Regions from separate parts of the Paenarthrobacter sp. TAF1 genome, predicted to be linked through region 3. Evidence: riboswitches for the same ligand, from Rfam matches in the RefSeq annotation. Region 3 holds a riboswitch; each other region holds the start of a gene.
The links. A riboswitch is a leader RNA that binds a small molecule or an ion and turns the genes downstream of it on or off. The one in region 3 is predicted to bind glycine.

Region 1 (7,607 bases), on a different contig from region 3:
AGCGCGTGCATCACCGAGGCGTTCGCCTGTGCGCCGGAGTGCGGCTGCACGTTCGCGTACTCGGCTCCGAACAATGCCTTGATGCGGTCAATGGCCAGCTGCTCAATGACGTCAACGTGTTCGCAGCCGCCGTAGTAGCGCTTGCCCGGGTAGCCCTCGGCGTACTTGTTGGTCAGCACTGAGCCCTGCGCCTGCATGACAGCCACGGCAGTGTGGTTCTCGGATGCGATCATTTCCAGGCCGTCGCGCTGGCGGCCCAATTCGTCGTCGATCTTCGCGGCGATCTCGGGGTCCAGCTCGGAGAGCTTCGCGTCCAACGACGCCGACACAACCTGCTCGAATTCGGTCACGGCTGCCGGGTTCACAGTTCGCCTCCGTTGGCTGCTGCGTACTCTTCGGCCGACATGAGCGGACCTTCTTCGGTGGCGGCGACCTTGAACAGCCAGCCCTGGCCGTAGGGGTCGTTGTTGATCAGCGCGGGATCTCCGACAACGGCGTCGTTGATCTCGGTCACCTCACCCGTCACAGGCGAGTACAGATCCGATACCGACTTGGTGGACTCCACCTCGCCGCAGGTCTCCCCCGCGGTCACTGTGGAACCAACCTCGGGAAGGTCCACGTACACGATGTCGCCCAGGGCGTCAGCGGCGACGGCGGAGATCCCGATCCCCACCGGCCCGTCCCCGTCAGCGGCAACCCACTCGTGCTCGGCCGAGTACTTCAGTTCAGCTACTACCTTGCTCATTCCAATTCCTTCTCTCTCTTCGAGTTTTTGTACAGTTGATGCCCTCAAAAAGGCCTCATAGGGGCGTTATGTGTACAAAAACTCTTATTTTTGGCGCTTGTAGAACGGCAGCGGCACCACTTCGAAAGGCTCCGCTTTGCCGCGCAGGTCAACGTCCACGATGGTGCCAACCGCTGAATGTTCGACGTCGACATAGGCCAACGCCACCGGGTAACCGAGCGTCGGGCTTGGCTGGCCCGAGGTCACCTCACCGATCAGGGAACCGTCCTTGAGGACGGAGTAGTGCGCACGGGCGGCACGACGGCCGGTGCCCTTGAGGCCCACGAGCTTCTGGCCGATGGTGGATCCCACACCGGCAGCCTTGATCGCGGCGAGTGCTTCCTTGCCAACAAAGTCGCTTTCCTTGGCCAGGGAAACTACCGGGCCAAGACCTGCGGCGTAGGCGTTCACGTGGCGGGAGAGTTCGTTGCCGTAGAGGGGCATTCCGGCTTCTAGGCGCAAGGAGTCCCGGGCGGCTAGGCCGGCGGGGATGAGTCCGTGGCCTTCGCCTGCTTCCAGGAGCGCTTCCCACAGACCGGGGGCGTCAACGTTCGGGATGTAGATCTCGAAGCCATCTTCCCCGGTGTAACCCGTGCGGGCCACCAGCAAGTCCTGGGTGCCGCCGTCGAACGTGATGGAAACCTCCACCGCCGCGTAGTACTTCAGTTCCGTCACCAAGGAGCGCTGCTCGGCGGGTACCAGTTTCAGCAGGATGGCCTCGGCGTTTGGGCCCTGCACGGCAATCAGGGACGTCTCGGCGGAGGCGTCTTCAACCAGCACATCGAAGCCGGCTGCCCGCTCCTTCAGTGCCGCCGCAACCACCTTGGCGTTGCCCGCATTGGGGACCACCAGGAAGTTATCGTCAGCGCGACGGTACGTAATGAGGTCGTCGATGATGCCGCCGTCGGCGTTGCAAATCAGCGAGTACTTGGCCTTGCCCACCGCAATCGCGGACAGCTTGCCCGCCAGGGCGTAGTCCAGGAACGCTGCGGCGTCGGGGCCGGTGACCCAGACTTCGCCCATATGGGAGAGGTCGAACAGGCCGGCGGCGTTGCGGACCGCGTGGTGCTCGGCGAGTTCGGACTCGTACTTGAGGGGCATCTGCCAGCCGCCGAAATCCGTGAAGGAAGCGCCGGCTTTTTTGTGCTGCGCATACAGGGCCGTGTAGTTCTCAGTCATCTCAGGAGTCCTTAGTTTTCGAAGTCCGTAAGGGGCGGGCAGGAGCACACCAGGTTGCGGTCGCCCGCGGCACCGTCGATGCGGCCAACCGGCGGGAAGTACTTGTCCTGCTTGAGGTGGTGGACCGGGAAAGCGGCCTGCTCACGCGGGTAGTCGCGGGCCCAATCGGAACTGACGACGGCGGCAGCCGTGTGCGGCGCGTTGCGCAGCGGCGACTTCTCAACAGTGAAATCACCGTTGGCCACCTGCTCGATTTCGGCACGGATGGTGATCATGGCTTCGATGAAGCGGTCGATCTCGGCCAGGTCCTCGGACTCGGTGGGTTCCACCATCAAGGTTCCCGCCACAGGGAAGGCCAGCGTGGGGGCGTGGAAGCCGAAGTCGATGAGGCGCTTGGCCACATCCTCGGCCGTGACGCCGGTCTTCGCGGTCAGCTCGCGGAGGTCCAGGATGCACTCGTGAGCCACGAGTCCGCCTTCACCTGTGTAGAGCACCGGGAAGTGCTCATCCAACCTGGAGGCAACATAGTTCGCGGCCAGCAGCGCGGACTTGGTTGCTTCGGTCAGACCCTGGCCGCCCATGAGCTTCACGTACGCCCAGGAGATCGGCAGGACGCCGGCGGAACCGTAGCGGGAGGCCGAAATCGCGACGCCGCCTTCGGCAGAATCACTGTTCGCGTCGCCGGGCATGAACGGTGCCAGGTGTGCCTTGGCTGCGACCGGGCCAACGCCCGGACCACCACCGCCGTGCGGGATGCAGAAGGTCTTGTGCAGGTTAAGGTGCGAGACATCGCCACCGAACTTGCCCGGCTGGGCCAAGCCAACCAGCGCGTTGAGGTTGGCGCCGTCAACGTACACCTGGCCACCGGCCTCGTGGACCGCATCGCAGACTTCGCGGACGTCGGCGTCGTACACACCGTGCGTGGACGGGTACGTGATCATGATGCAGGACAGGGCGTCCTTGTTGGCCTCGATCTTGGCCTTCAGGTCGTCGTGGTCGATCGTGCCATCGGATGCCGTCGCCACGACGACAACCTTCATTCCGGCCAGCACTGCCGAGGCAGCGTTCGTGCCGTGTGCCGAGGCCGGGATGAGGCAGACGTTGCGCTGCTCATCGCCACGGGAGAGGTGGTAGCCGCGGATCGCCAGGAGTCCGGCAAGCTCACCCTGGGAACCGGCGTTAGGCTGAATGGAGACCTGGTCGTAGCCGGTGATCTCGGTGAGGTCGGCTTCCAGGTCTTCGATCAGTTCGCGCCAACCGGCCGTCTGGTGGTCCGGAGCGAACGGGTGGATCGAGGCGAACTCCGGCCAGGAAATGGCTTCCATTTCGGCCGTGGCGTTCAGCTTCATGGTGCACGAGCCCAGCGGGATCATGGTGCGGTCCAGCGCGAGGTCCCGGTCGGACAGCTTGCGGATATAGCGCAACAGCTGCGTCTCGGAACGGTGCGTGTTGAACACCGGGTGCTGCAGGAAATCAGAGGTGCGGACTACGGATTCGGGCAGTTCGAACCCGGAGGCGTCCCCCACCGGACCGGCACCAAAGGCGACGGCTACCGCGGAGAGGACTTCCGGCGTCGTGGTTTCATCAACGCTGACCCCCACGGTGTCGGCGTCGATGATCCGCAGGTTGATGCCGCGGGCTTCGGCGGCGGCGATGACCTTGTCTGCCTTGCCGGGGACGCGGACGGTGAGGGTGTCGAAGAAGGAATCTGAGACGAGCTCGCGGCCAGCCTTCACAAGTGTGGTGGCGAGGGTGCGGGCGTGGCCGTGGACGGTTTCGGCGATAGCCTTCAGGCCTTCAGGGCCGTGGTAGACCGCGTACATGGAGGCCACGATGGCGAGCAAGGCCTGTGCCGTGCAGATGTTGGACGTGGCCTTTTCGCGGCGGATGTGCTGCTCGCGGGTCTGCAACGCCAAGCGGTAGGCGGGGACGCCGGCGTTGTCCTTGGAGACGCCGACGATACGGCCCGGGAGCGTCCGCTCCATGCCTTCACGCACGGCCATGTAGGCCGCGTGCGGGCCGCCGAAGAACAGCGGAACACCGAAGCGCTGAGCAGTTCCGACGGCGACGTCGGCACCTTGTTCGCCCGGGGGCGTGATGAGGGTGAGCGCCAGCAAATCCGCGGCCACGGTGACCAGTGCGCCGCGTTCCTTCGCGTCGGAAATGACGCCGGAGTGGTCGAAAACCCGGCCCGAAGCACCAGGCTGCTGGAGGACGACGCCGTTGATGTCGCCGTCGGGCAGACCGGCGGAGAGGTCCGTGACCTCCACCTCGAAGCCCAGCGCCTCAGCACGGCCCTTCACGATGGCGATGGTCTGCGGAAGGAGGTCGGCGTCCAGGACAGTCTTGCCATCCTTGGCCGTCTTGTTCTTGTTGGCCCGGCGCATCAGCAGCACGGCCTCGGCCACGGCGGTGGCTTCATCCAGCAGGGAAGCGTTCGCCACGGGAAGGCCGGTGAGATCCTGCACCATGGTCTGGAAGTTGAGGAGCGCTTCGAGGCGGCCCTGGGAAATTTCCGGCTGGTACGGCGTGTAGGCCGTGTACCACGCGGGAGCTTCCAGGATGTTGCGGCGGATGACCGGCGGCGTGACGGTGTCGTAGTAGCCCTGGCCGATCATCTGGACCGCGGTCTTGTTCTTGGATGCGAGCTTCCGCAGTTCGGCGAGGACCTGCACCTCGGTGAGGGCATCCTGCAGTTTCAGGGCCGTGTCCTGGCGGATGGAATCGGGGACGGCGACGTCCACCAGGCCGTCGACAGAGTCGTAGCCGATGGCCTTGAGCATGGTGTCAACGTCGGCTTGGCGCCGGGCGCCGATGTGCCGGTCCGCGAAAGCGGTGGGGGTTGATTGAACAGTCAAGAGGAACTCCATGATTCAGGCGCCCACTGAGCGCCACGATGATGTGGGTTCCTCCCCGCTCTGTATTGGACCTGAGAGATTCCGCAGGAATGATTGCCTGCTTGCACCGTCGGTGAGCCCGGTTAACCGAGCTGCTTTCCAGAGTTGCCTAACCGCGGCGGTACATGGGCCTGAGAGATTCCTGGGGAGGATTTGCTCCTACGGCGCCTGACTGGATGTACCGGCAGGGCTCTCCCGCCGCAGATCAAAAGCGTTGCGTCACGCGAGTGACACGCTTCACACCATAGCGTGGGGTTTCGCTAAAGTGCAAGCAAGCGGCCCCTACCCGTGCATGGCCTCGTGGATCTGAAGGGCGAACCAGAGCTGGGCCACCGTGGAGGTTTCACCCATGTCCAGGCCCGTCAGCTCACCGATTTTCCGGATCCGGTAGATGATGGTTTGCCGGTGCGTGAACAGGGTTGCCGCCGTCTTTTGCCAGGACCGCTGCGAGTCCAAATACGTCCGCAACGTGACAATGAGATCACCTTCCTGGCTCTGCTCGTAGTCGAAAACCGGGCCCAGGAGCCGCCGGACCAACGCGGTCCCTTCCTCGAAACTGGTCAGGCCCAACCAGGACGGGCCCTGGGCATAACGGGCCACACCCAGCTTGTTGGCGCGGGCCGAACCAAGCGCCCAGAGGGATTCCTGCAACGCGCGTTGGATATTCGCAACGGCCGCCGGCGCACTTATCCCGATCGCGGCATCCACACCGGCGCAATGCACCAGGACGTCGTCGGGCACGTCGGCAGGGACCACCACATGGAACCTGTTGTTCCGCTTCAACGACGCCGACGCAACCCCGTGCCGCCACAGTTCGATGTGCACGTTGGCCAGCCTGTCGCCGTCGTCCGCTGTGGACCCGTCCGCTGAGATCGAGGCGAGCAGGAAGCGCTGTGGCGGAACGTCAAAAGCTGCGAGCCGGCTCTCTATCTCGGCCGCACCCAAGCGCCCGTCCATGGCCTGGAGCAAGAACTCACCCGCTAGGCGGTGCCTGCCTTCCAGCGACAGGACGATGCGCGAAAGCTGCAGTCCCAGCACGGTGGCCGCATGCAGGAGCACGACGGCGTCCGGGTGCGGTTCGCCGTTGGGCAACACTACCAAGAGCGCATTCGCGTGGGTGGGGATATCCATGGTCAGGACGTGCCTGCCCCGAACGCGGTGCCACTGGAAGTTCTTCCCCGCCAACGACACCTGCCCGGAGAGTGGAGCCCACTCGTCGGCGAGGAAGACCGGAAGCGGCTCGCCTTCGGGGTGCCAGGGATGGAGGCAGCGGCGATCCACGACGAACAGGTCCGCGTCCAACTCGGTCGCCAGCCGCTGTACGAGGCTCTGCCAATGGTCCTCGGAGGCACCTGCGGTGCGGAGCAGATCATAGACGCGCGCCGTCTGCCGGAGCCGACGCGACTCTTCGAGCAGCGAGGACTCCGCAACCGACCTGGCGATCGCGATGAACGGCAACGGATACGGAATGTTGACCAGGGGCAGGGGGAGCCGATCGCACGCCGCCAGGAATTCCGCGGTCAGGGTCGGCGCGTGCATCTTCTCTCCGATGGCCAGGGCGCTGGCACCGCTGTCCATCAGGGCCTCCGCGAGCGCCACTTGCCCGTCTGCGTCGGCGGGAATCGAGAGACCATTGGTCATCATGAGTTCGCCGCCCGTGACCCACTCCCAGAGCCGGGGCAGGTCCGAGGTGTGAGCCCAGGTGATGCGGTTGTCGAGGCCTGCGGCGCCTGCGAGGAGCGTCAGGCCGAGCTGTGGCTCAGCAATGAGTTCAGCGACGGTGATTGCCATGCTTTGGCCTCCCGGGGTGTGCCGGATGGTCGCCAGCACCGTTTAGACAAATGTATATGCAACTTAATCATTTGTAGTCGATCTACGGATAGTCGGAGTGACGCCGGTCACCCAAGAATTGAATGACTACTTCCCCGCTCCCCAAGAGCACTCACGAGAGAGGGTTGCAATGAGCGCAACAAGCAACCTCATTGACGATGCCCCACTGACCGCCTTCCACAAAAAGCTGACGTTCTTCGCCTCCGGCGGTCCGTTCATCGATGGCTACGCGTTGTCGATCATCGGCATCGCCCTGATCACAATGACCCCCGGACTGCAGCTGAGTACCGGGGAAATTGGACTGATCGGTGCCGCCAGCCTGGTAGGCATCTTCTTCGGCGGCGCCGTCTTCGGGTGGCTCACGGACAAGATCGGCCGCCACAAAATGTATATTGCCGACCTCATAGCGCTGGCCGTCTTCTCGCTGCTGAACGGCTTTGCCACTGAGGTCTGGCAAGTAGTCCTGTGCAGGTTCTTCCTGGGGATGGCCATCGGCGCCGACTACCCCATCGCCACGTCGCTCCTGGCAGAGTTCCTGCCCAAGAAGCACCGCGGCCGCCTGCTTGGGGCCACCTTTGTGGTCTGGGCTGTTGGCGCAGCGGTCGCCTACGCCGTCGGATTCCTGCTCCGCGACATGGGACCGGACGCTTGGCGCTGGATGGTCGCCAGCCCGGCGATCTTCGCCATCATCACCCTGTTGTGCCGGCTCGGGACACCTGAGTCGCCACGCTGGCTGCTGTCACGTGGTCGCCGTGAGGAGGCTGATGCAGTCATCAAGAAGGTCTACGGAAAGCAGTATGGGCTGGCTGATATCGCTTCCGACAGCGAGGGACCGGCGAAGCAAGGCAGGTTCCTGGACATTTTCCGGGGCCAGTTCTGGAAGCGGACGTTGTTTGTTTCCATTTTCTGGACAGCCC
Region 2 (7,607 bases), on a different contig from region 3:
AAGAAGCACGCGGCTATGGGGTGGACTTCATCGCGGGCGTCGCCGTCGCAGCGCGCTCGACGGCGGGGGCCGAGGAAGGCGCGGAGCTCTCCTTTGATGTTGAACTGGCCGATGGGCGGACGGTGAAGGCCCGCCGGATCCTTGTGACCACGGGGCTGACCGATGTTCTGCCCGACATCGACGGCATCCGGGAGCGGTGGGGTCGTGATGTCCTGCATTGCCCCTACTGCCACGGCTGGGAGGTCCGGAACAAAGCGATCGGCATACTGGGCTCTGTTCCCATGGCGTTGCACCAGACGATGCTCTTCAGGCAGTGGAGCCCGAACATCACGCTGTTCCTTAATGACGTGGTGGAGCCGACGGACGCAGAGTGGGAGCAGCTGGCTGCACGCTCGATCAGCGTGGTGGAAGGCAAGGTGGAGTCACTCGCCATCCAGGATGATGCGTTGAGGGGCGTCGTCCTGGCCTCGGGAACAGTCATCCCGGTGGAGGCCGTAGTGACCGCAACCAGGCTGGAGGCAAGGTCCGCAGTGCTGGAGTCGCTTGGCGTCCCGGTGGTGGAACACCCCATGGGAGTAGGGCACCACGTGGAAGTGAATCCCATGGGCGGGGCCACCGCGGTTCCCGGCGTCTGGGCTGCGGGCAATGTCGCGGACCTTATGGGACAGGTCATGGCGTCGGCCGCTTCGGGCGTCATGGCCGGGGCCGCCATCAACGCCCACCTGGTGGCGGAGGAAACCAGATTGGCGGTGGACGTTGCGCGGCTGTCCAGCCTCGCCCGGTGACCACCACAAGCTGAACGGAAACCCTGCAAAAAAGTGGTCGACGTGCGGCCGGAGTGCGAGGACTATTAAAGAACGCCACTAAGGGAGGTTGTATGTGCTACGCGTACTATGACGACTTCGAGCGGCGCACGAAGAAGGACTCCGCGCGCAAGCCCGAGACCACAACTGAAGAGGCCAGGAAGGAACCGGTTGCCCCGGCGGAGACCCGCCAGGCATCGGAAGGGACACTCTGGACTTTCCTGGCACGCCGTCGCAGGGAACCTGTGGTTTACGAACCGAAGGTTGACCGCATCCACGAGAAGGTCTAGGCCCCGCCTGGACTGGAACGAGTAGAAGATCACGAAAAAGGCGCCGGTCTGCCGGCGCCTTTCCCGTGTGCCCGTCCACGCGCAGGCTAGTTGTTTCCGCCTGTTGAACCGAGGTACTCCAGAGCGGCTGTGACCAATGCTTCCGTTCCCTTGGCCAGCGTGGGCTGGATCAGGGGCGCGAAGTAGGGCGAGTGGTTCGAGGGAATATCTTCGGGGAGGCGCCCCGTCGTCGCCCATTCGCGGAACAGGGCAGGGTCGGCGCCGCCGAGGAACCAAAACACCAACGGCGCGTCGGCGCCCTTTGCCAAGGCTCCTACGTCTTCGCTGCCGGATACGGGCCCGGGATCAATGACCTGTGCCTCGCCGAACCTGGCCTTGAAGGCCGCTGTAATCCTGCCTGCTGCCGACTCGTCGTTAACTGTCAGCGGGAAGTGCTCTTCGAAATGGATCTCCGGGTCCTTGGGGGCGCCGGATGCCGCTGATTCCCCGTGCACAATGCGCTCAATCGAACCGAGGATTTTGTCCCTGGTGGAATCGCTGAAGGTGCGGACACTGAGGCCGAGGGTTGCCGTCTCGGGGATGATGTTGTTCTTGGTACCGGAGTGGATCTGTCCTACGGTGACCACAGCGGAGTCGCTGGCGGCGAGTTCGCGCGACACGATGCCCTGCAGGCGGATGGTGGCAGCGGCGGCCATCACCACCGGATCAATGGTGGTTTCCGGGCGCGATCCGTGCCCGCCGCGGCCGTGCAGGGTGATGTTGAGGGAGTCTGCGGAGGCCATGGTGACGCCGGCCCGGATGCCGAACCATCCGGCGGGGAAGGGGGCCACATGCTGTCCGAGCACTACATCGGGCTTCGGCACGACGTCATAGAGGCCGTCGCCAACCATCGCCTGCGCACCGCCACCCCATTCCTCGGCGGGCTGGAACACGACGATCAGTGTGCCTTGCCACCGGTCACGTTGTCCGGCCAACGCTTCTGCTGCTCCCACGAGGCAGCTGACATGGACATCGTGTCCGCACGCATGCATGACCGGAACATCATTTCCGTCAGGATCGACACCCATGGCAGTACTTGCGTAGTCCAGTCCCGTTGACTCTTTGACCGGGAGGGCGTCCATGTCGGCCCGGAGCATGACGACCGGCCCGGCTCCGTTCTCAAGGATGCCCACCACGCCGGTCTTGCCGATGTTGCGGTGGACGGTGAAGCCAAGATTCTCCAGGTGCCCGGCTGCGATCCCGGCGGTCCTGGTCTCCTGGAAGGACAGCTCCGGGTGGGCGTGCAGGTCCTTGTAAAGCTCTTCGAGGTCAATGGTCATGGGTTTACCCTTCGTTCGACGCCTTCGGTCCGGCCAGTGTATCCATCCGCTTTGTGCGAACCCTGTGTGTGCGAACCTGGCTGTCACGGCACACTTGATGGCATGACGAATTCCGAACCCGCCACCACGCAGCACTCCACGGTTGAGGACTGGACCGCAGCCCTGGCAGAGTCGAGCGGCTCGCCCGGGGGCGGCGCCGGCACCGGGGTGATGCTATCCATTGCGGCTGCCTTGACGTCAATGGTGGCCGGGTACACGGAAGCCGAGGGGCAGCAGCGTGACGAGCTTTCCGCTATCCATGCCAGGGCCCATGAGCTCAGGGAAGCGGCTCTCCGGCTCGCGGACGAGGACGCATCTGCCTCCAACGCCTTCGGAGCTGCTTTCCGCCTCGACCCCGGACCGGAACGCGAAGAAGCCATCCACCAAGCCTCCGTGGACGCAGCCAAGGCATCCGCCGTCCTGGGTGAACGGGCCATCGACGCCATTGAAGACCTCGGCTGGCTCGCTTCCCACGGGAACCCGGCCCTCGTTGCCGACGTCGTGGTGGGTTTCGGTGCGCTGCGGGCGGCCATAGCGGGGGCGAGGACCAACGTGAGCTTCGACCTCGCTTCCCTGACCTCCGCGGGGACTTCCCTCGAGGAGGTCAGGGAGCAGCAGCCCTGCCTGTGGACAACGGTCGGCCGGCTCGGCGATGCCCTGGAGCGTATCGACCAACTGACCGCCGACGTCGACAAGAAGGCGGCACCCACGGAAGCCGTGTAGCTTCCCTTACTGCGCTTTGGGAACCTTGCGCAGTACGACGGCGGCCATCACTGCTGCTCCGGCCATCAGTACCAGCCCAATCGCCGCGGTGATGTGGACGCCTGAGTCGAAGGCTATCCGCGCGGCGGTGGTCAGTGCCTCCGACAACTGGGTGGGGAGCCCGGATGCCGCGTCGACCGCGCCTGCCAGAGTCTCCCCGGACTTCCTCGCCGCCTCTGTGGGCACGCCGTCGGGAATGACGAGGTTGTGCTGGTAGGACGCGGTGAGGATTGAACCGAGCACGGCTGTTCCCAGGAGGGAACCGAGTTCGTAACCGGTCTCGGAGATGGCCGAGGCCGCCCCTGATTTGTCTGCCGGCACGGACGCCAGGATGAGGTCGTTGGAGATGGTCTCCGCTGCACCCACGCCGACGGCCAGGACCGTCAGGGCTGACAGGAGGAACACCGGTCCGCTGCCGTGGTCACCCACGACGGCCACCAGGTAGCCTATGGCGCTCAGTGTCAGTCCGCCGGCCACCACGAAGCCGGGCCGTACTTTCTTGACCAGCGGTACTACGAGCAGGCCGGCGATGACGGTGGCCAGGAGGGCCGGGATCATGGCGATGCCGGCTTCCATGGGGGACTGCCCTTCGACCAGCTGCAGGTGCTGGGCAAAGAAGTAGATGAACCCCGTCATGGAGAACAAGGACAAAACATTCGCCACGATGGCCGTGCTGAATACCTTGTTCTTGAACAGGGAAACATCCAGCATGGGGCTTTCGATCCTTTGCTGGCGGCGGACGAACAGAATGCCCATCACCAGGCCAAAGCCCATGAAGGCAGCAGCTGAGGCACCGAAGCCGTGGACCGCGAATTCCTTGATGCCGTAAACGAAGGGCGCCATGGTGACCGCGGACAGGACAATGCTGGACACATCCACCCGGCCGGGGTTGGCGTCCTTGGACTCGGGAATGAGTACCCGGCCAAAGGCAAGGAGCGGCAGAAGCAGGAATGCTGCTACCAGGAAGACGGCGCCCCACCAGAAGTGCTCCACCAGCCAGCCGCCGAAGATGGGACCGAGGGCTGCGCCGCCGGAGAATCCGGCAGCCCATACAGCGATCGCGAGCCGACGGCGGTTGGGGTCGGTAAAGATGTTCCTTATCAAGGACAACGTGGATGGCATCAGCATGGCGCCGAAGACGCCGAGTGCAGCGCGTCCGGCAATAAGCCACTCCGCGGACGGCGCGAATGCCGTAGCAGCCGAAACCGCCGCGAAGCCTGTGCTGCCGATCAGAAGCAACCGGCGTCGTCCGACCCGGTCACCAAGGTTGCCCATGGAGACCAGGAGCGCAGCGAGCACCAGCGGGTAGGCGTCAACGATCCACAGGAGCTGTATGCCGCCCACGTCCAGGGAGCGGGCGATTTCCGGCAGGGCGAAAGTGAGCGCGGTGTTATCGACGGCCACCAGCAGCACCGGGAACATCAGCAGTGCCAAGGCCGTCCAGTCGCGCCACGGTGCAGCCGGGCCCGTCAAGGGGGCGGCGGAACGGGGTGCTTGGGTTGAGGACGGCGAGAACATGCCTCTTACTGTACCGTCCAGACGGTATAGTTACAAATTCAACCCCCGCAATTCTTTAGGGAATGATGTACACATGCCACGAAAACCAGTTGCCCGGGACGCCGTCCTGGATGCCTACGAATCCCTCCTGATCGAGGTAGGGGAGCGGGCCGCTACCCTGGATGCCGTCGCCAAGAGGGCCGGTGTCTCCAAGGGCGGGCTGCTGTATCACTTCCCCAACAAGGAAGCCCTGATCAGCGCCTTGCTGGAGCGCCTGGACGAGTTGGCGCAGGAAGACATTGAGCAGATGAAGGCCGCGCCGGACGGTTCGGCCGCCTACTTCATCCGGTCCTCCCTCTGGGCTGACACCCCCATGGACAGGGCATTCGTTGCCGCCACCAGGCTCGCTGAAGTAGCCCATGAGGAAACGCGGCGGCGCTTCGCAGGAATCCAGCAGCAGTGGCTTGATGTCCTGGCCGAAGACGTAGGACCGGAGATCGCCAAGGCCGTCAGCTACATGGGCGACGGCCTTTATTTCAACGCGATGTTCGAGGGCGGGCAGGGGGCCGGCAACGCCGGCCGGGAGGCCGACGTCGAAATCCTGCTGGGGGTCCTGGACCGCCTGCGGAAGTGACTGCTCATCCATTTGCCGCAGGGCCTTGCACGTAGGACAATTAAGCCTTGTGGCGTGCCCAGCGTGGCGCCCACAGACAACTGAACATGCCTTTGATCTGCGGCGGGAGAGTCCTGCAGGCACGTGATGCAGGCGCCGTAGGAGCAAACCCTCCCCAGGAATCTCTCAGGCCCACGCACCGCCGCGGCGAGGCAACTCTGGAAAGCAGCAGGCACTCCACGCCATTGACGTGGGATGCTGTGCTCACCGACGGTGCAAGCGATTCGTTGTGCGGACAACACGCGGAAACTCTCAGGTCCAATACAGAGCGGGGAGGAACCCGAGCCGCTGTGGCGTACCCAAACGCCGCCCAAGTACTGGAGTTCCTTCGTGACGGTTAGTTCTGCCTCCACCACCTTCGTCGATCGGCATATCGGCGCCCGCCGCCAGACCGACATTGAGACCACGCTCAAGTCCGTTGGCTACGACTCTGTTGACTCGCTGGTCGACACTGCCGTTCCGAACGACATCCGCCAGGACGTCGCCCTCACCTTGCAGAACGCGCTGAGCGAAGTCGAGGTCCTGGCCGAGCTGCGCAAGCTCGCCTCCAAGAACAAGACCGCGGTCCAGATGATCGGCCAGGGCTACTACGACACCATCACGCCGCCGGTCATCCGCCGCAACATCCTTGAGTCCCCGGCCTGGTACACCGCTTACACCCCGTACCAGCCTGAAATTTCGCAGGGCCGCCTTGAAGCACTCCTGAATTTCCAGACCATGGTCCAGGACCTCGTTGGCCTGCCTATCGCCAACGCCTCGCTGCTTGACGAAGCAACCGCCGTGGCCGAGGCCGTCCTCATGATGCGCCGCGCCAACAAGAACAAGGCCGTGCAGGACGGCAAGACTGTGCTCGACGCAGACTGCCTCCCGCAGACCATCGCCATCGTCAAGGGCCGTGCTGAAGCCCTCGGCTTCGAGGTTGAGGTTGCCGATCTTTCAGCCGGCCTTCCGGAAGGTGCCATCAACGGCGTCGTCCTCCAGCAGCCCGGTGTTTCCGGCCGCGTCTTCGACCACTCCGCCGTCATTGCCGAGGCCAAGGAACGCGGCGCACTGGTCACCGTTGCCGCCGACCTCCTTTCCCTGACGCTCATCACCCCTCCGGGTGAGCAGGGCGCTGACATCGCCGTGGGTTCCGCCCAGCGCCTGGGTGTCCCGCTCTTCTTCGGCGGCCCGCACGCGGCCTACATGGCCGTCCAGAAGGGTCTCGAGCGTTCCATGCCGGGCCGCCTGGTGGGCGTTTCCAAGGACGACGCCGGTGTCCCCGCCTACCGTCTGGCCCTGCAGACCCGCGAACAGCACATCCGCCGCGAGAAGGCCACGTCCAACATCTGCACCGCGCAGGCGCTGCTGGCCATCGTCGCTTCGATGTACGCCGTCTACCACGGCCCCGAAGGCCTGAAAGCGATCGCCGAGACCGCCCACAGCCACGCCCGCACGCTCGCAGGGTCCCTGAAGGCTGCCGGCGTCGAGGTCCTCCACGGTTCGTTCTTCGACACCATCACCGTCCGCGTCCCGGGCAAGGCAGCAGAGATCGTCGCCGCCGCCGAGGCCAAGGGCATCAACCTGCGCGGCATCGATGCTGACACTGTTGGCATCTCCGTTGATGAGACGACTACGTCCGACATCGTCGGCCGCCTGCTCGATGTCTTTGGCGCTTCGGTCACCGATGCCGCCGAGGACTTTGCGCTGGAGGCTTCCGTTGAGCGCACCAGCGCATTCATGCAGCACCCGGTGTTCAACACCCACCGCTCCGAAACCCAGCTCCTGCGCTACATCCGCAAGCTCTCCGACCGGGACCTCGCGCTGGACCGCACCATGATTCCGCTCGGTTCCTGCACCATGAAGCTCAACGCCACTGCCGAGATGGAAGCCATTTCGTGGCCGGAGTTCGCTTCGATCCACCCGTTCGCTCCGGATTCCCAGACCGAGGGCTGGCGTGAACTCATCAGCGACCTCGAAGCCCAGCTGACCGAAATCACCGGCTACGACCAAGTCTCCATCCAGCCCAACGCAGGTTCCCAGGGCGAGCTCGCAGGCCTGCTGGCCATCCGCGGCTACCACCTGTCCAACGGCGACGACCAGCGCAACGTCTGCCTCATCCCGGCGTCCGCGCACGGCACGAACGCTGCCTCGGCAGTGCTGGCCGGCATGAAGGTCGTGGTGGTGGCCACTGCTCCTGATGGCACCATCGACCACGTTGACCTGAAGGCCAAGATCGAAGCCC
Region 3 (7,607 bases):
CAACGTTCCTTTCCTGGCATTGGATCTTTCTCATCAACGTCCCGCTGGGCCTGGCAGCCTTCATCGCTGCACTTCGGCTGGTGCCTCGGACGCAATTCGATGGAAAGCGCCGCCTTGACTGGTTCGGGCTGATGCTGACCACCCTTGGCGTCGGGGCGTTGGTGGTGGGGCTGGAAACCTTGGGCGGCCATGCATCCAATGTCCTCGCTGTAGTGGTGGTAACCGCCGGAGTGCTGTCCTTGGCAGGGGCGGTCTGGTGGATGGGGAAAGCAAAAGTTCCGCTGTTCAACCTCAGCGTCTTCGGTACCAGGACTTTCCGGGCGACCTCAACCGGTGGCTTCATCTACCGGCTGACCATCAGTTCGGTCCCCTTCTTGTTGCCCCTGATGTTCCAGGATGGATTCGGCTGGGACCCGCTGAAGGCCGGCGTCATGGTGGCGGCAGTCTTCGTCGGCAATATCGGGATCAAACCTGCCACCACGCCGCTAATCAGGCGCTTCGGGTTCAAAGCCGTGCTTGTCTTCGCGTCGTTCGCTTCCGCCGTAACGTTCGCTTTGTGCGCGTTCCTTGACGCCCAAACACCGGAACCGCTGATTTTCGCTTTGCTGCTGTTCAGCGGAGCCTTCCGCTCCATTGGTTTTTCCGCCTACGCTTCGGTGCAATATGCGGACATCGTCCCGGGGCAGCTGCCCTCGGCCAACGCCATCTCGGCAACCCTCGTTCAGTTGGCAGCCGCGGCCGGGATCGCGGTGGGAGCTTTGTTCCTGCGCCTCTTCGAAGCCACGGGTCTTTTCGGGACGGACCAGGTGGGGGCATACAAGGGTGCTTTCATCGCCATGGCCGTCCTGATGCTCATCAGTACGGTGGACAGCCTGACCCTCCACCGTCACGCAGGAGCCGAGGTCAGCGGTACCTCAGCCGGGGCAAAGCGCGCCTGAACCCTGCCGGCGGGCGTCCCGGCTTGGTCGCTGGCGCTGCCACGGGCGCTGCCACGGCCATTGGCTCGCTTAAACGCAAAAGGCCCCGGTTCGAAAACCGGGGCCTGTTCGCGGAGACGGGGGGATTTGAACCCCCGGTGGAGTTGTGCCCCACACTTCATTAGCAGTGAAGCCCATTCGGCCGCTCTGGCACGTCTCCCTTTGCTATTGCTAGCCCACCAAGGATACGCAGAACCTGCCGTCCAGCGCAAAACACGCCAGAGCCGGGTGTCCGTTTCGATGTTCCGCTGCTATTCGTGCCGTGCGCGTGGCCTTGTGCGCAGGGAACCATCGAAACAGGCGTCAGTTGCTTCCGGCCAGGGAAACCCACAGGAAGTGGTTGCTCCGTGCCTGCAGTGCTGCAGCCTGCCGGTTGTCCGAGGCTCCCGCGTGCCCACCTTCGAGGGCTTCGTGGAACCAGACGTTCGGAATCCCCATGGCCTGCATCCGTGCCGCCATCTTCCGGGCCTGCACCGGCCCCACCCGGTCGTCAGAGGTTGCCGTCCAGATGAAGGTTTCGGGGTACTCCACGCCGTCCCGAAGCAGGTGGTACGGCGAGAACGTCCGGATGAAATCCCATTGTTCCGGCACATCCGGGTCACCGTACTCGGCAATCCAGGAGTAGCCCGCCGAGAGCTTGGTGTACCGGCGCATGTCCAGGAGGGGCACACCACAGGAGACAGCGCCAAACAGTTCCGGGTACTGGGTCAGCATGTTGCCCACCAGCAGGCCACCATTGGAGCCGCCGACGCAGCCCAGGCGACGACGACTGGTCACGCCACGCGAGATCAGGTCCTTGGCTACTGCGGCGAAGTCCTCGTAGGCACGGTGACGGTTCTCCTGGAGTGCTGCACGGTGCCACGAGGGGCCATACTCCCCGCCGCCGCGGATGTTGGCAACCACGTACACGCCGCCGCGTGAGTGGGCGGCAGCCCCGTCGTCGGACGCTATGCCCGCAGTACGGCGCTCCAGCCAGGCGCGCCCGATCGTCCCGCTGTACGCCGGGGTACGGGAAACTTCGAACCCGCCGTAGCCGGAGAGCTGGGTGGGGTTCTCCCCGTCCAGTACCAGGTCCTTGGAGGCCACCTGGAAGTACGGAACCTTGGTGCCATCCAAGGAAACCGCGAAGTGCTGCTGGACCTCGTAGGCGGCTTCGTTGAAGAACGACGGCGACCGCTTCACCTCGGTGTGCCGGCTCACCACGCCACCGTCGGCCACGCCACCGTCGGCCGCGTCCTGCGCTGCTGCAGGCGAAAGCGTACCCCGGGTCAAAGTGGTGGGTGTCGTGAAGCCTGTGGCCACCAACCAGAAGTCGTTCCCGGCTCCGGAGTCGGAGACGTCCTCATCATCCACGGCGTAGGCATTGACGTCATGCAGGGGAGGGCAGGCGTCCAGGACGGTGGAGGCCCACGAGCCTGAGGCGTCAACAGCCGACGGATCCAGGACCCTGATCTCGGAGGAGACGTCCCGGAGGAGGTTCAGCAGCAGGTAATCCTTGGTCCAGCTCCAGGACTGCAATGACGTGTGCGCATCAGGGGTGAACAGGACCAGCAACTCAGCCGGGCCAGCCAGGTAGCTTTCGAAATCTGCGGCCAGCAGGGAGCCGGCCGGGTACGTGACCCCCGCTGCTTCCCAGTCGCCCTGGGGGCGGAAAAGCAGCCAATCGCGGTGGACGCTGATGTTGACATCGGTGGGCACGTCAATGGCCACCCACGAGTCGTCGCGCAGCAGCCACGTACTGCGGTTGTAGAAATCGATGTAGTCAACGGCGAAGGTTCGCTCGAAACCGGGGGTGGAATCGTGCGCCACCGTGGCCAGCATGTGGTTCTCCGGAATTTCGAACAGGCGCTCAGCGTCCGCGAGCGACTGCCCGCGGCGAAGCTTGACGCCGGTCCGTGCATAGGAGGACGACGTGGCGGGCAAGCCTTCAGCTGTGCTGGACACGAGAAGGGTGTCGGCATCCAACCAGCTGATGTTGCCTTTGGCTGTGGGAATGTCGAAGCCACCTGCTGCCGGGTCCACGAAGGTTCGCGTTTCGACGTCGAACTCGCGGTGGCGGTCGGCGTCGCCCCCGTCGGGGGAGAGCGAAACCATGGCAAAGCGGTACTCTGCGCCGTCCGAAGGACGGAGGAAACCGGCACCGTGGAACACCCACTCAACACCTTCAGCAGCGGCAAGGGCATCGACGTCGAGCAGTACATCCCACTCGGGATCCTCGGTGAGGTAGCTCTCCCAGGTGGTGCGGCGCCAAAGGCCCTTGGGGTGCTCCTGGTCCTTCCAGAAGTTGTAGTAGAAATCGCCGCGTTTGTTGACCATGGCAATCCGGTCCGTGGAGTCCAGGACTTCCAGGATGCCGGACTCGACCGCCGCGTAATCGGCGTCTTCGAGCAGTTCCTCGGTGCGGGCGTTCTGTTCCCTGACCCAGGCCAACTGCTCTTCGCCGTGGATGTCCTCAAGCCAGGCGTTTTCATCCGTGGGCTCAGGTGCGGACTCCGCCGCGTGGCGCGGTCCGGAGGCCGGCGCGGTGTCATTCCCGGAAAGTGGCGACGGATCAGCTTCTGTGGTGGTCATCGCCCCATCCAAGCAACACACTTCGACGGTAAGCAAGTCACGCAGAAGTTAGGCTGGAGCGTGGCTAAATCCCAAATCAACCGTGTTGCCCTTGTGGGGGCAGGCCCTCGGGGCACCAGTGTCCTCGAACGGTTGCTCGCGAATTGGGCTGCGAAGAGAGCTGAAGGCGCCGCCCTGCAGGTCCATGTGGTGGATCCGTACCCCGCCGGCTCCGGACACGTGTGGCAGCCGGAACAGTCGCGCCTCTACCTGATGAACACCCAGTCGTTCTATCCCACCCTCATCCCCGAGGATTCCGGATTGGCGGCACCGTTGGCGGGTGGTTCCTTCGACCAGTGGCGCGAGGCCCGGCGTCGCGACGGTGCCGGGCTGAACGACGCCGAAATGGCAGAGCTGGCCACGCTCGAGTCCCACGATTTCCCCAGCCGTGCGCTGTACGGGCGGTACCTGCGCCAAACCCTGGCCGGGTTGCTGGAGCGGAAGCCCGACGGCGTGGAAGTCACCTTCCATGAAACGCTCGCCGTTGCGGCGCGGCCCGTGGACGGGATGTTCGACGTCGAACTGGCCGACGGCGGCACGCTCACCGTCGATTCGGTGGTGCTGGCTCTGGGGCACATCGAATCACGGCTGAATCCGGAGCAGAAATCATTCAAGCGCGCAGCTGACGAGTTGGGCCTGCTGTACTTCCCGCCGGCACCGCCCGCCGACGTTGACTGGCAGGTTGTGCCGGACAATGAGCCGGTTCTTGTCCGCGGCATGGGCTTGAACTTCTTTGATGTGATGGGCCAGCTGACCGAAGGCCGCGGCGGCAAGTTCCTTGAAGCCGGAGCGCCCGGTGCCGGGGTGTTGGAGTACCGGGCCTCGGGCCGGGAGCCCAGGATCATCGCCGCGTCACGCAGGGGAACGCCGTACCGGGCGAAGGCCGGTTTGGAGGGCTATTACCCGCGCAGCATCACCATGCGCTACCTGACCGAGGACGCAGTGGACCGGTTCCGGGCCGCAGGCATCCAGCCCGGCTTCGACCATGACCTGTGGCCCTTGCTGCACCGGGACGCGCTGTGGGCCTACTACTCGACGCTGGCCCGGTCCCAGCCGGCCGCGATCAAGGACCCGGCGCAGTTCCTGGCCGACCTCGAAGACGCGCTCCAACCGCATGCCCACACCACGGCAAACTGGGAAAGCGACGTGGAGGTCCTGGTTGAAAAGCATGTGGCGGCATCACGGCGTTTGAACCTGCGCGGGCTCGCGGCGCCGTTGGCAGGCCGGACGTTCGCGTCACGGCGTGACCTGGATGCTGCGATCACCGCGTACCTGGACGACGACGCGCGGCGTTCGGCGCTGGGCGAATCGGACCCCGTGAAGATGGCCATCGGCGCGCTCCACACCGGCCGTGCCATCCTCAAGACCGTTGTAGCCGACGGCGGCATCACCGACGAGTCCTGGCTGGCAGGGCTGCGCGGCTGGTTCGAGTCGTTTGTCGAAGGGTTGGCCAGCGGACCTCCTGCGCTGCGTTCGGAGCAGCTGGCCGCCTTGGCGCGTGCCGGCGTCGTGAGTTTTGTGGGACCGGACCCCAAGTTCAGCGTCGATCGTGGCGCCAAAGTGTTCCGGGCGGCGTCACCCTGGGTCCACGAGGGACCCGCTGAAGCACGCACCCTGATCGAAGCGATGTCACCCGCCAACAGGGTGGGCATCAACATTTCTCCGCTGCTCGAGCAGCTCATGGCCGACGGCCTGGTGCGGACCAAGATCATGATGAGTGTGGAGGGGACGCCCATGCAAACCACCGGCCTGGACGTTGAGCCGCACCCTTACCGTCCCATTGCCGCCAACGGATCCATCACGGAAAACATGTACGTTCTGGGCTTGCAGTTGTCCGCGTCGCAGTGGGGCAATGCCATTGCCGCCGAAGCCCGTCCCCGCTCCGGGCGGGCCTATGCCAGCGGCCAGCGGACCTTGCGCGACGCTGACGAGATCGCCCGCAGCATCCTGGGCCTCTAGCCGTCACAGGCTTGCGTTGCCTGCCAGCCTTCGTTACTGTGTGAGCTGCATCACCCGCAAGGGTGTGCGCGCTTTTGATCTGCGGCGGGAGAGTCCTGCCGGTACATCCCGTCAGGCGCCGTAGGAGCAAACCCTCCCCAGGAATCTCTCAGGCCCATGTACCGCCGCGGCGAGGCAACTCTGGAAAGCAGTCCGGCCACACCGGACTCACCGAAGGTGCAAGCAGGCCCATGCCCGCGGAAACTCTCAGGTCCACGTACAGAGCGGGGAGGAACCCGAATCAATGCGGCACCTTGTGCCGCCTGAACGACGGAGTTCCTTTGACGATTCATCCTTCCGCGAGTGCCGGTTCACCCCATCTCGAACGCCAGCTCAGCAACCGCCACATCCAGCTCATAGCCATCGGTGGAGCGATTGGCACCGGCCTTTTCATGGGCTCGGGAAAGACCATTTCCGCAGCCGGCCCATCCGTCATTTTTGTATACATGATCATCGGCTTCATGCTGTTCTTCGTCATGCGTGCCATGGGCGAACTGCTCCTCAGCAACCTGAACTACAAGTCCTTCAGCGATTTCGCCGCCGACCTCCTGGGCCCTTGGGCCGGGTTCTTCACCGGCTGGACCTACTGGTTCTGCTGGGTCATCACCGGGATCGCCGACGTGATCGCCATCGCCGGCTACTCCAAGGAATTGTGGCCTTCCCTGCCCTTGTGGGTTCCGGGACTCATCACCATCGGCATTCTCCTGCTCCTGAACCTGGCCACCGTGAAGGCCTTCGGTGAGACGGAGTTCTGGTTCGCGCTCATCAAGATCGTGGCCATCGCTGCGCTCATCATTGTTGGCCTGTTCATGATCTTCAGCGGCTTCGAGTCCGACGCCGGTCCGGCCGGTTTCTCCAACCTGTGGAGCTATGGCGGCTTCTTCCCGAACGAGTTCATGGGCTTCGTGGCCGGTTTCCAGATCGCCGTGTTCGCGTTCGTGGGCATCGAACTGGTGGGCACCACCGCTGCCGAAGCCAAGGACCCGGAGAAGAACCTCCCCAAGGCCATCAACTCGATCCCCATCCGGGTTCTGCTGTTCTACGTCGGTGCCCTCATCATCCTCATGTCCGTCACACCGTGGACGCAGTTCGCCGCCGGCCACAGCCCGTTTATCGCGATGTTTTCCCTGGCAGGCCTCGGCGCAGCGGCCACCATCGTCAACCTCGTGGTGCTGACATCGGCCATGTCCTCTGCCAACTCCGGCATCTATTCCACGTCCCGCATGGTGTTTGGTCTCGCCCAGGAGGGCGACGCGCCTAAGGTGTTTGGCGCCCTCTCCGGACGCAAAGTACCCCGCAACGCCCTGTTCCTGTCCTGCGTCCTGCTGCTGTCCGGCGTCGTGCTCATGTACGCCGGCCAGGACGTTGGCAAGGCCTTCGACATGGTGACCACAGTGTCCGCGGTGTGCTTCGTGTTCGTTTGGTCGATCATCCTGGCCAGCTACCTTGCCTTCAGGAAGCGCCGGCCACACCTGCACGAGTCGTCAGCGTTCAAGATGCCCGGTGGCGTGGTGATGGTGTGGGTGGTGTTCGCGTTCTTCGCTTTCGTGCTGTGGGCCCTTACCACCCAGCCGGACACCCTGATTGCCTTGCTCGCCACCCCAGTGTGGTTTGTGATTCTGGGGGTCGCGTGGATCATCCTTCGGCGCCGGCCCGCGCACCTGGCACGCTACGCGGCGTTCCAGGCCGAATTGCAGCGGGATGCTGAGAGGACGGCCGAGCCGGAGCCGGCCACCAAGTAGGCTTCCCGAACGCAAAAGCAGGGCCCTTCACGCTGGCTGCGTGAAGGGCCCTGCTTATGTTGCTTTTGCCGGGAGTGGTCAGCCCCTCAAGCACTTCTGGTAGTCCAACCAAGCGAAGGCATACCGCAGCCAGCCCACGATGTCGTACCACTTGGACGGCTTGGTGGGTGGGGTGCACTGGGGCGGTTGCGGTCCGCTGTCCGCCACAGTGATCAGAGCCTTCACCACCGTTCCACTTTCGACGGCGGTCAGCACCAGGGTGCCGGTACCTGCAGCTGCC

Region 1: it holds a riboswitch for glycine, as region 3 does, so the genes downstream of both, gcvP (aminomethyl-transferring glycine dehydrogenase) here and cycA (D-serine/D-alanine/glycine transporter) in region 3, are expected to answer to the same signal.
Region 2: it holds a riboswitch for glycine, as region 3 does, so the genes downstream of both, gcvP (aminomethyl-transferring glycine dehydrogenase) here and cycA (D-serine/D-alanine/glycine transporter) in region 3, are expected to answer to the same signal.

The regions. Positions count from the first base shown of each region.
Region 1 covers NZ_JBFRDO010000017.1:75,981-83,587, forward strand. Annotated here, with positions in the region: gene glyA (serine hydroxymethyltransferase) at 1-365, opposite strand, end outside; gene gcvH (glycine cleavage system protein GcvH) at 362-745, opposite strand; gene gcvT (glycine cleavage system aminomethyltransferase GcvT) at 830-1,963, opposite strand; gene gcvP (aminomethyl-transferring glycine dehydrogenase) at 1,975-4,821, opposite strand; glycine riboswitch at 4,970-5,068, opposite strand; gene AB4Y81_RS18025 (PucR family transcriptional regulator) at 5,143-6,651, opposite strand; gene AB4Y81_RS18030 (MFS transporter) at 6,821-7,607, shown strand, end outside.
Region 2 covers NZ_JBFRDO010000025.1:24,198-31,804, forward strand. Annotated here, with positions in the region: gene AB4Y81_RS19985 (NAD(P)/FAD-dependent oxidoreductase) at 1-785, shown strand, start outside; gene AB4Y81_RS19990 (hypothetical protein) at 878-1,093, shown strand; gene AB4Y81_RS19995 (amidohydrolase) at 1,180-2,412, opposite strand; gene AB4Y81_RS20000 (cyclodeaminase/cyclohydrolase family protein) at 2,515-3,174, shown strand; gene AB4Y81_RS20005 (MFS transporter) at 3,181-4,731, opposite strand; gene AB4Y81_RS20010 (TetR/AcrR family transcriptional regulator) at 4,805-5,344, shown strand; glycine riboswitch at 5,438-5,535, shown strand; gene gcvP (aminomethyl-transferring glycine dehydrogenase) at 5,714-7,607, shown strand, end outside.
Region 3 covers NZ_JBFRDO010000008.1:50,205-57,811, reverse strand. Annotated here, with positions in the region: gene AB4Y81_RS12605 (MFS transporter) at 1-938, shown strand, start outside; tRNA gene AB4Y81_RS12600 (tRNA-Ser) at 1,050-1,137, opposite strand; gene AB4Y81_RS12595 (prolyl oligopeptidase family serine peptidase) at 1,281-3,548, opposite strand; gene AB4Y81_RS12590 (FAD/NAD(P)-binding protein) at 3,609-5,546, shown strand; glycine riboswitch at 5,622-5,720, shown strand; gene cycA (D-serine/D-alanine/glycine transporter) at 5,867-7,327, shown strand; gene AB4Y81_RS12580 (ExeM/NucH family extracellular endonuclease) at 7,406-7,607, opposite strand, start outside.